DNA from 3 places in the Sphingomonas sp. CFBP 13733 genome. Region 3 is predicted to be linked to each of the others. Evidence: predicted binding sites of a transcription regulator. Region 3 holds the regulator's gene; each other region holds the start of a gene.
What was found. The regulator LexA, encoded in region 3, represses DNA repair genes until DNA is damaged. The targets are predictions, from matches to a motif close to GTTCCNCNCTTGTTCT.
Positions count from the first base shown of each region.

Region 1 (5,387 bases), on a different contig from region 3:
GGCGGCGGGGTCGAGCGCGAGATAGCGGCGTAGTGCCGCCTGTCCCTCCGCGAGGCGGCCGGTCCGGACCAGTGCGAGCCCCAGTCCGCGCTGTGCGGCGGCGAGGCTAGGGTCGAGCGCGGTGGCCTGCGCATAGAAGCGTGCGGCGTTGACGAGGTCGTGGGGGTTGCCGCGGGCGCGGTACAGGTCGCCGCGCGCGCGCCACAGCGCTGCGGTCCAGCCGCGCGCCGCACAGGCGGCGATCAGATAGGCGCTGGCGCCGAAGTCGTTGAGCTTGATCTGGTCGTCGAGGAACAGCGGCAGCCACGGCGCGAGCGCGTCGGCATGGCGGTCGGCGCCGTCGTCGCGGTCCGTCGCGTCGGGCAGGGCGAGCGCATCGAGCGTGGCGGCGCGTTCGGCTTCTGGCGGATGCGAGGCGTAGAACCCGATGCGGTCGAGCCGCGGGCGGTGCGCGCCGCGCGCAACCGCGGAAGCCCCGGCCTCGGCGATCGCGTTGCGCCACAACTGCACGGCGGCCTGCGGGCGGAGGCGGCTGGCGTTGAGATAGCCGATCCCGAGCCGGTCGGCCTCGCGCTCCTGATCGCGCGAGAAGCGGTAGAGTGCGCCGTAGACCGATCGGCCGAGCGTGGCGAAGCGGCGGCGCAGATCGGCATCGGGGGCCATTGCGGCGAGCACCGCGCCCCAGCCGAGCAGGTCGGATCCGGTGCGCTGCGCCCGGAACTGTGCAAGCGTGTGGCGGCGTTCGAAATGGCCGAATTCATGCCCGAGCACCGCGCCGAGCTCCGCCTCGCTGCGGGCGCGGAGCAGCAGCCCGCTGAACACGCGCATCGTCCCGTTCGCCGCCATGCTCGCGTTGAACAAAGGCACCCGCAGGACATAGACGCGCACGCCGGCGCAGCGCGCCGCGCCGACCGTGTCGCAGAGCGCGCGGCGGACATAGGCGTCGAGCGCGGCGTCGCGGATCAGCAGCGGCGACGACGCGAGTTGCCGCTCGTCCTCGTCCGCCTCGGCCCAGGCGCCGATCTCGTCGACGCCAACCGGTTGATAGGCGCCCGTATAAGGCGGCGGGGCGGGGGCGGTGGCCGCGAGCAGGGCGAGGGTGAGCGCGGTGACGGTCATCGGGGGGCGGGGGCGCTGCCGGGGAAATCGGCGAGCAGCTGCCGGACGCGTGTGGCGGCACCTTCGGGGGTGCGCAGGTCGCCGCCCATCGCGCGGTCGGCGTTGAGCCAGAGCAGGTCGCCCGTCCGCAGATCGACCAGCCCGGCATAGCCCGCATGTTCGCCCGCGCTGAGCGGGATGCCGGGCCCCAGCATCGCGACGATCTGCAGCAGCTTGCGCCCGGTCGAGCCATAGGCGTCGCTGGTGCTGAGGAAGAGCGCGTAATCGGCGTCGCGTGCGCCGGGCAGCCGGGCGATGCCGGGCCCCAGCGTCCAGTCGAACCGTCCGGCCTGCGTCGCCCGTTTCTTGGTCGGCAGCCGGTCGCCGGCGAAGAACTGATAGCGGATCACCGATTGCGAGACCGCGGCGAACAGCGCGGCATAGTCCGCCACGAGCCGCGCCGCATCGCCGTCCGCTATGGGTGCGGGGATCACGCGGTTGCCGAGCGCCTGTTGCTGCGCGGCGAGCGCGGTCTCGATGTTCCGGCGGGCCTGGTCGGTCCAGTCGCCATTGGGTTCGAACATCCCGCCGGTCGAGCGCGCGCCGACGCGTATGCTCGGGCGGATCAGGAGGATGGTCCTGCCGCTGCCGGGGGGCAGCGTGAAGCCGGTCTTCTGCGCGCTTCTCTGGCGGGCGGCGGCGGGTGGCGCTGGCGTGAGGGCCAGCAGCATGATCGCCAGACGCGTCGCGAGCCTTGTCCCCATCGACGCCCCCCAGCGCGCTGTCCCGGCGACCGGGCTAGGCCGCGCGCACGGGGGCGACAAGCCGCAGACCGGCCCGCTTTGGACCTAGGCCGCGCGCCAACGAAAAAGCCTGTCGCGCGGGAAGCGCGACAGGCTGTTCGATCAGGCGGCGGGCGGGCCCGCCACGGTGATGGGTCGGGGGCTTACTGGCAGGCGAGGCACTCGTCATAATCCTTCGATTCGACGTCGATCTGACGCAGGTCGATGGTGTTGTCCGCCTCGACCCCGCCCGCGAAGCCGGCGCGCTGCACCGACTTCGAGCGGAGATAATAGAGCGACTTGATGCCGAGCTCCCAGGCGCGGAAGTGGAGCATCAGCAGGTCCCACTTCTCGACGTCGGCGGGGATGAACAGGTTCAGCGACTGCGCCTGGTCGATGTACGGCGTGCGATCCGCGGCGAGTTCGAGCAGCCAGCGCTGGTCGATCTCGAAGCTGGTCTTGTAGCAGTCCTTTTCCTCGGTCGAGAGGAAGTCGAGATGCTGGACCGAACCACCCTGTTCGAGGATCGAGTTCCACACCGCGTCCGAGTTCTTCGACTTCTCGGCGAGCATCTTCTCGAGATACGGGTTCTTGATCGAGAAGCTGCCCGAGAGCGTCTTGTGCGTGTAGATGTTCGCCGGGATCGGCTCGATGCAGGCCGACGTGCCGCCGCAGATGATGCTGATCGACGCGGTCGGTGCGATCGCCATCTTGCAGCTGAACCGCTCCATCGCGCCGACATCGGCGGCGTCGGGGCAGGGCCCGCGCTCGATCGCGAGCTGCATCGAGGCTTCGTTGGCCTGCGCGTTGATGTGCTTGAACATCCGCAGATTCCACGACTTGGCCATCGCGCCCTCGAACGGGATGCCGCGTGCCTGGAGGAAGCTGTGGAAGCCCATGACGCCGAGGCCGACCGAACGCTCGCGGCCCGCCGAATAGGCGGCGCGTTCCATGCCGGGCTCGTGGCGGTCGATATAATCCTGCAGCACGTTGTCGAGGAAGCGCATCACGTCCTCGATCAGGCCCTTCTCGTCCTTCCACTGATCCCAGGTTTCGAGGTTCAGCGACGACAGGCAGCAGACCGCGGTCCGCTCGTTGCCGAGGTGATCCTTGCCGGTCGGCAGCGTGATTTCCGAGCAGAGGTTCGAGGTCGAGACCTTGAGGCCCAGTTCGCGGTGATGCTTGGGCATCGCCTTGTTCACGTGATCGGCAAAGACGATGTAGGGCTCGCCGGTCTGGAGCCGGGTCTCGACGAGCTTCTGGAACAGCGAGCGCGCGTCGACCGTGGCGCGGATCGCCTGATCCTTCGGCGAGCGCAGATGCCATTCCTCGCCGTTGCGCACGGCCTCCATGAAGGCGTCGGTGATCAGCACGCCGTGGTGGAGGTTCAGCGCCTTGCGGTTGAAATCGCCCGAGGGTTTGCGGATCTCGAGGAATTCCTCGATCTCGGGATGCGAGACGTCGAGATAGACGGCCGCCGAGCCACGGCGCAGCGAGCCCTGCGAGATGGCGAGGGTGAGCGAATCCATGACGCGGACGAACGGGATGATGCCGCTGGTCTTGCCGTTGAGGCCGACCGGCTCGCCGATGCCGCGGACGTTGCCCCAATAGGTGCCGATGCCGCCGCCGCGCGAGGCGAGCCAGACATTCTCGTTCCAGGTGTCGACGATGCCGCCGAGGCTGTCGGGGACCGAATTGAGATAGCAGGAGATCGGCAGGCCGCGACCGGTGCCGCCGTTCGAGAGAACGGGGGTGGCGGGCATGAACCAGAGCTTCGAGATCGCGTCGTAAAGACGCTGCGCATGGCCGGCGTCATCGGCGTACGCAGAGGCGACGCGGACGAACAGGTCCTGATAGCTCTCGCCCGGGAGCAGATAGCGGTCCTTCAGCGTCTCCTTGCCGAATTCGGTCAGCAGCGCGTCGCGGCTGTGATCGACCTCGACCGGGTAGATCTGCGCGCGCACGGAATGGCTGTCCTGCGCCTGACGCGGCGCCTTGGGGGCCTCTGCTGCGGGCGTGTCGAGGGTCTGTTCGATGGTGTCGGTCGTCATGTCGCTATCCCGGCTGCTGTCTCTGAAATCCAAAAGACCGCTCCTAAAATTCTGTAATCGTTCGAATCGGGAGCATATCCCATGCTATCATCGGGCAGATCAAAAGCAGAACAAAAACTGATCGGCAGCGCGTGGTTACGCCTGTCGACAATCAGGGTGGCAGCCCGAGGGGCGCACCATGTTCTACCAGAGATAGGGCCTGCCGCTGTAAGTAGCCCCCAGATACTGTGCCAATCCCGCAGCGGGTGCAAGCCGCTAGTTGGCCCGTTGCGGCCCTGCCTAGGGTGGATTGGGGTGTCCGGACGCGGCGGCGGCGGCGCGACGCGTGGATCTGCGCCGCGTTCGCGATACGCAAGCGGATTTCGCGCCTTTCGAAATATTTTCAAGCGAGCCGCGCGGGCCCGCGGTCAGCCCGCGCGGCGCATCCCGCGGACCAGCGGCGGGGGGCCGAGCCGTTCGATATCGACCGGATGGTCGAAGGCGAGCCCGGCGCGGCCGTCGCGCAGCCAGCGAATCTGCGCGCCGATCATCTGGCCGTCGACGAGCTCGATCGAGACGCCGGCGCCGGTCGGATCGCCGCGGACCATCAGCCCCTCGACCATCGCGCCGCTGGTCGAGATGTCGCGGACGCGGACATCGACGAGCGTATCCTCGACCAGCAGCCGCGCCGAGCGCAGCATCCGCACGCGCGGCGCACGGCTGGTCTTGAACCCGGCGGCGGTCGCCACCCCCGCGGCGGCGGAAAGCTGTTCCATCACCACCTCGTTGAGCACCGGGCGGCCATAGACATAGCCCTGGATATGGCTGCAGCCGAGATCGCGGACGAGCGCGATCTCGTCCTGCAGCTCGACGCCTTCCGCGGTCGTCTCCATGCCGAGCGTGTCGGCGAGCATGACGATCGCCTTGATGATCGCGGCGTTGCGGTTGCCGGGTTCGGCCGCGCCCTTCACGAACGACTGGTCGATCTTGATCTTGTCGAACGGCGCGGTGCGTAAGTAGCCGAGCGACGAATAGCCGGTGCCGAAATCGTCGAGCGCGAGCCGGACGCCGATCCCTTTGAGCGCCTTGAACATCTGGTCCGAGGACGCGCTCTCGTCGAGGAAGACGCCCTCGGTGATCTCGAGCTCGAGCCGGTTGGCGGGGAGCCCGGACTGGGCGAGCGCGCTGGTGACGAGGGCTGGGAGCGCGGGGTTGGCGAACTGGATCGGCGAGACGTTGACCGCGACGCGGACGTCGGCGGGCCAGCGCGCGGCGGCGTTGCACGCGGTGCGCAGGACCCAGGTGCCGATCGCCTCGATCAGCCCGCATTCCTCGGCGATCGGGATGAAGTCGGCGGGCGACACGGGGCCGCGCGTCGGGTGGTTCCAGCGGATCAGCGCCTCATAGCCGACGATCCGCGTCGACTTGGTGCTGACGACGGGCTGGTAGCAGAGGTGGAACGCGCCTTCGGTGACCG
Region 1 covers NZ_JACYUP010000002.1:149,114-154,500, forward strand. Annotated here, with positions in the region: gene IFT71_RS04885 (M48 family metalloprotease) at 1-1,119, opposite strand, end outside; gene IFT71_RS04890 (hypothetical protein) at 1,116-1,862, opposite strand; gene IFT71_RS04895 (ribonucleoside-diphosphate reductase subunit alpha) at 2,045-3,931, opposite strand; gene IFT71_RS04900 (EAL domain-containing protein) at 4,339-5,387, opposite strand, start outside.
Region 1: a site for LexA is predicted at 4,028-4,043, ahead of IFT71_RS04895 (ribonucleoside-diphosphate reductase subunit alpha). Genes of this name have one in related genera too.

Region 2 (5,387 bases), on a different contig from region 3:
CACCGTCGACGTCAACGGCCAGACCGTCACCGCCAAGAACATCGTCATCGCCACCGGCTCGAGCGTCATGCCGCTCCCCGGCGTCGCGGTCGACCAGACGACCGTCGTCGACTCGACCGGCGCGCTCGCGCTCCCCAAGGTGCCCGAGCACATGGTCGTCATCGGCGGCGGCGTGATCGGTCTCGAGCTCGGCAGCGTCTGGCGTCGCCTCGGCGCGAAGGTGACCGTCGTCGAATTCGTCGACCAGATCCTCCCCGGCTTCGACGGCGAAGTCCGCCGTGAGAGCGCCAAGCTGTTCAAGAAGCAGGGCATGGAGCTGAAGCTCTCGACCAAGGTCACCGGTGTGACCGTCGACAACGGTGTCGCGACCGTCACCGTCGAGCCCGCTGCCGGCGGTGCGTCCGAGACGATGACCGCCGACGCAGTGCTCGTCTCGATCGGCCGCAAGGCGAACGTCGACGGCCTCAATCTCGAAGCCATCGGCCTCGAGCTCAACAAGCGCGGTCAGATCGAGACCGACCACAGCTTCAAGACCAAGGTCGACGGCGTGTGGGCGATCGGCGACTGCGTCCCCGGCCTGATGCTCGCGCACAAGGCGGAGGACGAGGGCGTCGCGGTGGCCGAGAACATCGCCGGCCAGACCGGCATCGTCAACGAGGACGTCATCCCGTCCGTCGTCTACACGATGCCCGAAATCGCCGGCGTCGGCCTCACCGAGGAAGCCGCGAAGGACATGACCGCCGAATCGGGTGGCATCAAGGTCGGCAAGTTCCCCTTCGCCGCCAACAGCCGCGCCAAGACCAACCGCGACACCGACGGCTTCGTCAAGGTCATCGCGGATGCCAAGACCGACCGCGTGCTGGGCGTCTGGATCGTCTCGAGCCTCGCCGGCACGCTGATCGCCGAAGCCGCCATCGCGATGGAATTCGGGGCGACCAGCGAAGACATCGCCTACACCTGCCACGCGCATCCGACGCATGCCGAGGCGCTCAAGGAAGCGGCGATGGCCGTACAGGGCAAGCCGATCCACATCTGAGTCCGACCGCGCGACGGCCGTAGCGAAGCTACGGCCGAGCACCCCGCGGTCAGACCGGCCGGCGGCGCTCCAGCGCCGTCCGACGACAGGGGCTTAGCCCCTGTCCGACCAAGCCCCGGCTAAACTGCGTTTCGGAAGGGCGTCGGTGGAAACCCCACCGGCGCCCTCTCCACGTCCGCCGAACGCGCGCGAAACATACCCGCTCTCAAGCCCAAACCCCGCGAGCGACCCGCACCCCCCTCCGTCATCCCGGCGAAAGCCGGCACCCACGGTCACGGCGAACCCGGCGATACCGCACCGTCATAACCCGGTCCGCGACCATGGGTCCCGGCGTCCGCCGGGATGACGGGAAGGGGAGGCGCCACAAAATCGCTCCCGCACCCGCCACAACCCGCCCCCCTCCCGTCATCCTGGCGAAAGCCAGGATCCAGAACCCCAAGCGCACCCGCCCGCGGCACTGGGTCCTGGGTCGAGCCCGGGATGACGGCAGGGGGTGGGCGCATCATGTCTCTCGCCATCGATCGCCGGGCCGTAGCGGCAGGCAAACCCGCAACGACCCGCACCCCATCCGTCATCCCGGCGAACGCCGGGACCCATGGTTACGGCGGACCCGGCGATCCCGTGCCGCCATAACCCGGCCCGCGACCATGGGTCCCGGCGTCCGCCGGGATGACGGGAAGGAGAGGCGCGACAAAATCGCTCCCGCACCCGCAACGGCCCGCATCCAGCGTGAACCCAGTACGCCGCACCCGCAGCGCTCCCAACCCGCCCCCTCCCGTCATCCCGGCGAAAGCCGGGACCCAGAGCCCCAAGCGCACCCGCCCGCGGCCCTGAGTCCCGGTTCGGGCCGAAATGACGACAGGCAGGGGGTTGCCTCGTACCCTGCCAACCTCCACCAACCGCTCATCCGCACCTCACCGCATCCATCCCTCACCTCGGGTCGAAACTGAGCCAGATTAGTGCAGTTGTTAGCAATCCGTTTACCAGCCCGGCATAGCCACTCGTCTCCACGCCGCGGCGACGCCACCGTCGCGACCGGCCGTGCAAGGAGCCTGCCGTGCGTGCGTTGATGATCCTGGCGATAGGAACGGCCTGTCTCGCCGGTTGCGCGACGCAGCCCCAGGGCGGTACCGCGAGCAAGGCGCCGGCCGCGGACCCCGCACCGGCCGCCCCAAACTGGACGACGATCGCGACGCCCGACGACCGCGCCCGGCTCGCCGCACTCGGCGACAGCTGGACGCGCGCGCGCGCCGCGGTGCCCAGACGCCTCGCGGGCCGGGTCGCGGCCGAGGGCGCGCTGCTCGATCCCGCAGGCGCGCTCGACCTGCCCGCGCTGTCGCCCGGTTCCTATCGCTGCCGGCTGGTCCGGCTCGGCGGGCGGGCGGGCTATGCGAGCTTCGCGCCCGATTTCTGCTATGTCGACGGCAACGGCGCCGGGCTGTCCTTCACCAAGCAGACCGGCACGACGCTGCCCGGCGGCTGGCTGCACCCCGACACCGACCGGCGGCAGGTGTTCCTCGGCACCGTCCGCACCGCGCCCGCGCAGGTCGCGCCGCCCTATGGCACCAACCCGGCGCGCGACGTCGCGGGCGTCGTCGAACGCGTCGGCCCGCTGCGCTGGCGCCTCGTGATGACGCGCGCGGGGCAGGGCGCGATCCTGGATCTCTACGAGTTGGTCCCGGTGCCGCCCGCGACGCCCGCGACGCCGCGCTGAGCGTAGAACCCTCCCCCTTGCGGGGGAGGATCGGAAGCATCAGCCCTTTGGCGGCTTGGCGAAGTTCGCCGCAAACCGCTCCAGGCCCGATGCGAACGAGTCGATCACCTTGGCGAATTCGGGCGGCAGCGCAGCAGCGTCGCTCCTGGGCGGTTCCGGCGTCTCGCCCGCGAACGGCCCGCTGCCCGCCGTCGACGCGCCCGGAGCCTCCGGCGAAGCCTCGGCCGAGGATTCTGGCGGCCTGGGCGGCTTGGGTGGCTCGGGCGGTGCAGGTGGCGGCGTCGCGCCTCGCATATCCTTCGCCGTGATCGCGGTCGCCGCCATCATCAGCCCGGCCGCGATGACCTGGCGTCCCGCGGGCGTGCCCATCTGCCGCGTCAGCGCTGCCGCGATCCCCGCGAACGGCGCCGCGCCGCCATGCTTGCCCGCCTTGGCGGACCAGCGCGCCTCGAACCCCTCGCTTTTCGTCGCGCCCGTCTCGGCCTCGCGCTCGCGCGCCTCGCGTTCGCGACGCTCCTTCTTCTTGCCCATCTCGGTCTCCAGCACTGTATTGTACTAACAATACACTATGTAACTATCGTCGGCACCTTGGACAATGGTTCGGCGTTACCCATCTTTGCGAGCACCCGCCCGGCGCCCTCCCGGGCTTGTCGCGTCCGAACAAATGTGGAACAGACTCTCCTATGCTGACCAAGATTTCCGTACGCGGCGCGCGTGAACACAATCTCAAGGACGTCGATATCGACATCCCCCGCGACACGCTGACGGTGATCACCGGGCTGTCCGGCTCGGGCAAGTCGAGCCTCGCCTTCGACACGATCTATGCCGAGGGCCAGCGCCGCTACGTCGAGAGCCTCAGCGCCTATGCGCGCCAGTTCCTCGAGCTGATGCAGAAGCCCGATGTCGACCATATCGAGGGCCTCAGCCCCGCGATCTCGATCGAGCAGAAGACGACCTCGCGCAACCCGCGCTCGACCGTCGCGACCGTCACCGAGATCTATGATTACATGCGCCTGCTCTGGGCGCGCGTCGGCATCCCCTATTCCCCCGCGACCGGCGAGCCGATCGCCGCGCAGACCGTCAGCCAGATGGTCGACCGCGTCATGGCGCTCCCCGAGGGCACGCGGCTCTATCTGCTCGCCCCCGTCGTCCGCGGCCGCAAGGGCGAGTATCGCAAGGAACTCGCCGAGTGGCAGAAGGCGGGCTTCACGCGCGTCCGCATCGACGGCACGATCCACGACATCGACGAGGCGCCTGCGCTCGACAAGAAGTACAAGCACGACATCGAGGTCGTCGTCGACCGCCTGGTGGTGGGCGGCGAGATCGCCACGCGCCTCGCGGAATCGTTCGAGACCGCGCTGAAGCTCGCGGAAGGCCTCGCCTATGTCGACCCCGCCGACCCGGTCGAGCCGCACACCCCCAAGTCCGAAATCCTCGGCAGCAACGCCCCCGACGGCCGCATCGTCTTCAGCGAGAAGTTTGCCTGCCCGGTCAGCGGCTTCACCATCTCCGAGATCGAGCCGCGCCTCTTCTCGTTCAACGCGCCCCAGGGCGCGTGCCCGGCCTGCGACGGCCTCGGCGAGAAACTGCTGTTCGACGAGGACCTCGTCGTCCCCAACCACATGCTCAGCATCAAGAAGGGCGCGGTCGTCCCCTGGGCGAAATCCAACCCGCCCTCGCCCTATTACATGCAGGTCCTCGGCAGCCTCGCGCGCGAATACAAGTTCGACATCGAGACCCCCTGGGGCGAGCTCCCCGAGGAGGTCCAGCGCGTCATCCTGCACGGCTCGAAGGGCAAGCCCGTCACGCTCACCTTCATCGACGGCAAGAAGAAATACGACGTCTCCAAGCCGTTCGAGGGCGTCATCGGCAACCTCAACCGCCGCCTGCTCCAGACCGAGAGCGCGTGGATGCGCGAGGAGCTGAACAAATACCAGTCCGCCGCCCCGTGCGAGGTCTGCGCCGGCGCGCGCCTGAAACCCGAAGCGCTCGCGGTCAAGATCGCGATGAAGGACATCAGCTACGCGACCCACCTCTCGGTCGTCGACGCGCTCCAGTTCTTCACCGACATGCCGCAGCATCTCGGCGACCAGCAGAACGCGATCGCCGAGCGCATCCTGAAGGAAATCGTCGAGCGCCTCGGCTTCCTCAACAATGTCGGCCTCGACTATCTCAACCTCGACCGCACCTCGGGAACCCTAAGCGGCGGCGAGAGCCAGCGCATCCGCCTCGCGTCGCAGATCGGCAGCGGGCTGTCGGGCGTGCTCTACGTCCTCGACGAGCCCAGCATCGGCCTGCACCAGCGCGACAACGACATGCTCCTCAAGACGCTGCGCCGCCTGCGCGATCTCGGCAACACCGTGCTCGTCGTCGAGCATGACGAGGACGCGATCCGCACCGCCGACTATATCATCGACATGGGCCCGGGAGCAGGCGTCCGCGGCGGCCAGGTCGTGGCCCAAGGCACGCTGAAACAGATCCTGAAGTCGAAGACCAGCATCACCGCCGACTATCTCAACGGCACGCGCGAAGTGCCGGTCCCGACCACGCGACGCAAGGGCAACGGCAAGAAGCTCACCGTCCACAACGCCACCGCGAACAACCTGACGGGCGTCACCGCGAGCATCCCGCTCGGCA
Region 2 covers NZ_JACYUP010000002.1:312,286-317,672, forward strand. Annotated here, with positions in the region: gene lpdA (dihydrolipoyl dehydrogenase) at 1-1,036, shown strand, start outside; gene IFT71_RS05605 (DUF4893 domain-containing protein) at 2,094-2,750, shown strand; gene IFT71_RS05610 (hypothetical protein) at 2,790-3,296, opposite strand; gene uvrA (excinuclease ABC subunit UvrA) at 3,434-5,387, shown strand, end outside.
Region 2: a site for LexA is predicted at 3,408-3,423, ahead of uvrA (excinuclease ABC subunit UvrA). Genes of this name have one in related genera too.

Region 3 (5,387 bases):
CTTACCTCGTACGTTGATCGCATAACCGACCGGTGTCCTGCCGGTCGCGGCGTTGCCCGCTTTCCGCCCCGCGGCATTCGTGCGAGCAGCGCAGACCTTCATCGCCCCGCTGAACGGAGCCCGCATGCGCCCTCTCGTCCCCGTCGCCGAAGCCCAGTCCCGCCTCTTCGCCATGGCATCGCGCGTGCCGGCCGAAACCGTGCCGCTGCGCTCCGCGATGGGTCGCTGGGCGGCGGAGGACATTCTCGCCCGCCGCACCCAGCCTGCGACCGACCTTTCGGCGATGGACGGCTATGCGATCCGCTACGCCGATCTGCCCGGCCCCTGGACCGTCATCGGCGAGAGCGCGGCCGGCCGCCCCTTCGCCGGCACGCTCGCCCCGGGCGAGGCGACGCGCATCTTCACCGGCGCGGCGATGCCGCCCGGCGCTGATACCGTCCTTGTTCAGGAAGAGGCCGCGCGCGACGGCGACCGGCTGATGCTCGACGGCGAAGGCCCCGCCTTTGAAGGCCGCAACACACGCCGCAAGGGGCTCGACTTCGCGATCGGCACGCGGCTGATCGCGGCCGGCGATCGGCTGACGCCCGCGCGCATCGCGGTCGCTGCGACCGGCGGGCACGGCGCGCTGTCGGTCGGCCGCCGGCTGCGCGTCGCGGTCGCCGCGACGGGCGACGAACTCGTCCCGCCCGGCTCGACGAACGATCCCGTCCCGCTGCCGGAATCGAACGGCATCATGCTCGCCGCGATGCTTGCCGATCTGCCCGTCGACATCGTCGATCTGGGGATATTGCCTGATAGGCTCGACACGCTGCGTGACGCCTTTGCCGGGGTCGATGCCGATCTACTGGTGACCACGGGGGGCGCGTCGGTCGGCGATCACGACCTCGTCCGCCCCGCGATCGAGGCGGCTGGCGGGGCAATCGACTTCTGGCGGATCGCGCTGCGCCCGGGCAAGCCGATGATGGCGGGCGCGCTCGGGCGGACGATGCTGCTCGGCCTACCTGGCAATCCCGTCTCCGCCTTCGTCACCGCCATCCTCTTCGTCCGCCCCGTCGTCGCGCACATGCTCGGCGCGCGCGATCCCCTGCCGCAGACGACGCACGCGCTGCTCGGCGAGGATCTTCCGCCCAACCAGTCGCGGACCGACTATATGCGCGCCGAACTGCGCGACGGCCGCGCCTATGCCTCGACCATCCAGGACAGCTCGATGCTGCTGACGCTCGCCCGCTCGTCCTGCCTGATCATCCGCGATGGCGACGCGCCGGCGGCGAGGGCGGGCGACTCGGCGGAAATCCTCGTCATCGCGTGACGTCACCGCTTGACGAAGCTGCAAGTGTTCCATAGAAGTTCCTCGTCTGTTCCGGACGGAGAACCGTTATGCTCACGCGCAAGCAGCACGAGCTTGTCTGCTTCATCAATGACCGCCTCGCCGAGACGGGCGTGTCGCCCTCGTTCGAGGAGATGAAGGACGCGCTCGACCTGAAATCGAAATCGGGCGTGCACCGTCTGATCAGCGCGCTTGAAGAGCGCAACTTCATCCGGCGCCTGCCCAACCGGGCGCGCGCGCTCGAAGTGCTGCGAATGCCCGAGCGTCCCGAGGCTGCAATCGCACAGACTGCGGCGAAGTCGGGGCCGAAGGCGGCTGCGGCATCGGCCGGCACCGTATCTGCGCCGGACACGGCCAGCGCCACGCCCGCGTCGCCCGCCCGCATCGCGGCGAACGACGTCGTCGAGATCCCGCTGCACGGCCGGATCGCCGCCGGCGTCCCGATCGAAGCCTTTGAAGGCAGTTCGATGCTGGCCGTTCCGGCCGCATTGCTCGGCACCGGCGAGCATTATGCGCTGGAGGTTTCGGGGGACTCGATGGTCGAAGCCGGCATCCTCGACGGCGATTATGCGCTGATCCGCCGTACCGAGATCGCCCGCGACGGCGAAATCGTGGTCGCGCTGATCGAGGACAGCGAAGCGACGCTGAAATATTTCCGCCGCGAAGGCGCAATGGTCCGGCTCGACCCGGCCAACCGCGCCTATGACCCGCAGCGTTATGCGCCCGCACAGGTCCGGGTTCAGGGCAAGCTGTCGGGTATCCTGCGCCGCTACGACTGACGAATGCCGGGTGGCGCTGGCGGTCATCACCGCCACGCAACCGGCAGTGGCGTTCGTGACCAACGGCCCCAGGCACCATCGTCCGCGTTTCGGAATTGCGGCCCTCCCAATCGGAGGCCCCACCTTCGCAGGATCATGACCCGACATACCCAGTCGCGACCTATCGCTCTGACCACCCCCGAGCCGGCACTCGAAACCGGACCGACGCCGCCCCCCCGGCCAGCCCATGCTGATCGCCCGCCGCCCCGAACCGTCGCATTGGCCGCGCCAGCGTCGGTGGATCGCGCCACGGGTGCCGGTCCCCCGGATTGAGCACCGTCACCATCCGCCCCGTGGTCAACGTCAACGCGATCCCCCCGGTCCGCGCGAGCATCGACCGGTCGAGCTTCAGCCATCGCGGCGTACAACCGCGCGGCAGCCCGCGCTCGCTGATGACGATGTCCGCGCGCCGGCAGGCGGCAACCATCTCCGCGATCGGCACCCGGTAAACGCTGCGCGTGGCCAGCACGCGCCAAGCCCGGCCGTGGGCGACGACATCGGTCAGGCACAGGTCGCGGCTGCACCGCGCGTCGGGCTGATCCGCGAGCAGCAGCGGCTCACCATCGACCCCGCCATTCTCCGCCAGTGTATCGCGGACATAATCCCCCGCCCGATCGCGAAGCAGCGCGAGCCCGGCGGCGGTCCGGACCGCGACATGGCGACCATCGCCCGTGACCAGTATATCGGGTGACGGCGTCGTCAGCGCCCAGATCGCGCCAATCGCCAAGGGCAGCATTCCGATCCGTCGCCACCGCGTCCGCCACAGCGCGATCCACACCCCGCCGCCGACCATCAGCGCAAACGCCCCATCGGGAACCGCCGGCAGCGCGCGGACCGCGCCCGGTGCATGCGCCACGCCGCGCGCGAGCCACAGCAGCGCGTCGAGCGCATGCTGGACCAGCCACCAGGCGGGCGCGCCAATCCCGATCGTGTCGAGCAGCAGCGCCAGCGCCTCGAACGGCATCACGACAAACGTGGTCAGCGGGATCGCGACGATATTGGCGACCGCGCCGTACAGCCCGGCCTTGTGGAAATGATAGACTGCGATCGGCATCAGCGCCGCCTCGACGACGAGCCCGGTCAGCAGCAGCGACGCGGCGCCGCGCAAGAGGCGCCTGCCGCGGCCCTCGTCATGCGGCGCGAACGTGGCACGGACGACGGGATGCTCGTGCAACGCGATGATCGCGGTGATTGCGGCGAACGACAATTGGAAGCTCGGCCCGGCGAGCGATTCGGGCAGCGCGAGCATCACCGCGATCGCCCCCGTCGCGACCAGCCGCAACGTCATCGCCTCGCGCCCCATCGCCAGCGCGACCAGCACCAGCAACGCCGCGACGCACGAGCGGATTGTCGGCACCTGGCTGCCCGTCAGCACGGTGTAGCCGATCGCCGCCGCCGCACCGGCAAGCGCGGCGATCAACGGCAGTCGCGTGTGGAGGGCGAGCCACGGGCTGAGCGCGAGCAGCCGCAGCACGATCAGCATCGTCGCCGCGACCGCGGCGGTGATGTGGAGGCCGCTCACCGACAGGAGATGCGCCAGCCCGGCGCGCCGCATCGCCTCCGCATCCGCGTCGCTGATCGCGCCGACGTCGCCGGTCGCCAGCGCTGCGGCGATCCCGCCCGCGCTCCCGTCGAGTTGCGCGACGATGTGCCGCGACAACGCCACCCGGACCCCCGCGCCACCGCGGCCCGGCTCTGCTACCACCACAGGCGAAAAGCCCCGCCCCGTCGCGCCGATCGCGCCGAACCAGGCGACGCGCGCAAAGTCATAGGCGCCGGGCACCGCGGGCAAGGGCGGCGGCATGAGTCGCGCGCGCAGCCTTATCGTCGCGCCGATCCCCAGCGTCGCCGGCGCATCCGCCTCTGCCAGGTTGATGCGGACGCGGCCGGGCAACGCAACCGGCGCGCCATCGGCGTCCTGCCCCGGCCCGACCGGCCGCACCGTCAACCGCACAAGCCGGCGCGCGACGAGCGGTTCGATCGTCTCGACCCGCGCCGACAGCTGCACGAATGTCGGCCCCGCGAGCACCGGTGCCGCCACGCGGTCCGATCGCACCCAGATCAGCCCGATGCCGAGCGTCGCCGCAATCGCGCCGATCGCGAGCATTCGCGCCGCGCGCCCGCCGCGCCCCGCCGCAAGTCCGGCCAAACCGCCGGCAGCCAGCAAAAGGATCGCGGTGCCCCATGCCACGGGATCGGGCAGCACGAACCACAGTGCGATGCCGCCGCCAAGCCCGACCGGCAGCCATGTTATGAGCTGGTCGCGCTCCGCCTCCAGCCAGCGTTCGATCGCCCGGCCCGGCTCCGCCATCCAGGGCGGCACGCCCATTTGTCGCCGCCGGGGACGCATGCTAGAGGCGGCCACGGCTGATCCGGCCATCGTTTCTACAGTCTGGGAGCACCCGCGGTTGGGCGCAATATCTGATACGGATGCCGTCGTTTCGGCCGCACCCGTGGTTACTCGTTTCGCTCCGTCGCCGACGGGGTTCCTGCATCTTGGCGGCGCGCGCACTGCGTTGTTCAACTGGCTGTTCGCCAAGGCGAACGGCGGCAAATTCCTGCTGCGTATCGAGGATACCGACCGCGTGCGGTCGACCCAGCCGGCGATCGACGCGATCATCGACGGCATGCGCTGGCTGGGGATCGACTGGGACGGCGACGTCGTCATGCAGTTCGCCGGCGCCGATCGCCACGCCCGCGTCGCGCACCAGATGGTCGAGGCCGGTCACGCCTATCGCTGCTACATGACCAATGACGAGATCGCGGCGATGCGCGCCGAGGCGCAGGCGGCCAAGAAGCCGCTTCGCATTCGCAGCCCGTGGCGCGATCGTCCAGCGAGCGAGGCCCCCGATCTTCCCCATGTCGTCCGCCTGCGCGCGCCGCAGGAGGGTGCGGTCACGATCGAGGATCGCGTCCAGGGATCGGCGACGGTCCGCAACGAGGAAATCGACGATCTCGTCCTCCTCCGCTCCGATGGCACGCCGACCTATATGCTCGCGGTCGTCGTCGACGATCACGACATGGGTGTTACCCACGTCATCCGCGGTGACGATCACCTCAACAACGCGTTCCGCCAGCTGCCGATCTACCGCGCGATGGACGCGATCGAGGGCGGCTGGCCCGATCCGATCTATGCGCACATCCCGCTGATCCACGGCCCCGATGGTGCCAAGCTGTCCAAGCGGCACGGCGCGGTCGGCATCGAGGCCTATCGCGACGAGATGGGCATCCTGCCCGAGGCG
Region 3 covers NZ_JACYUP010000004.1:533,519-538,905, reverse strand. Annotated here, with positions in the region: gene IFT71_RS15030 (molybdopterin molybdotransferase MoeA) at 125-1,309, shown strand; gene lexA (transcriptional repressor LexA) at 1,378-2,106, shown strand; gene IFT71_RS15020 (ComEC/Rec2 family competence protein) at 2,267-4,474, opposite strand; gene gltX (glutamate--tRNA ligase) at 4,494-5,387, shown strand, end outside.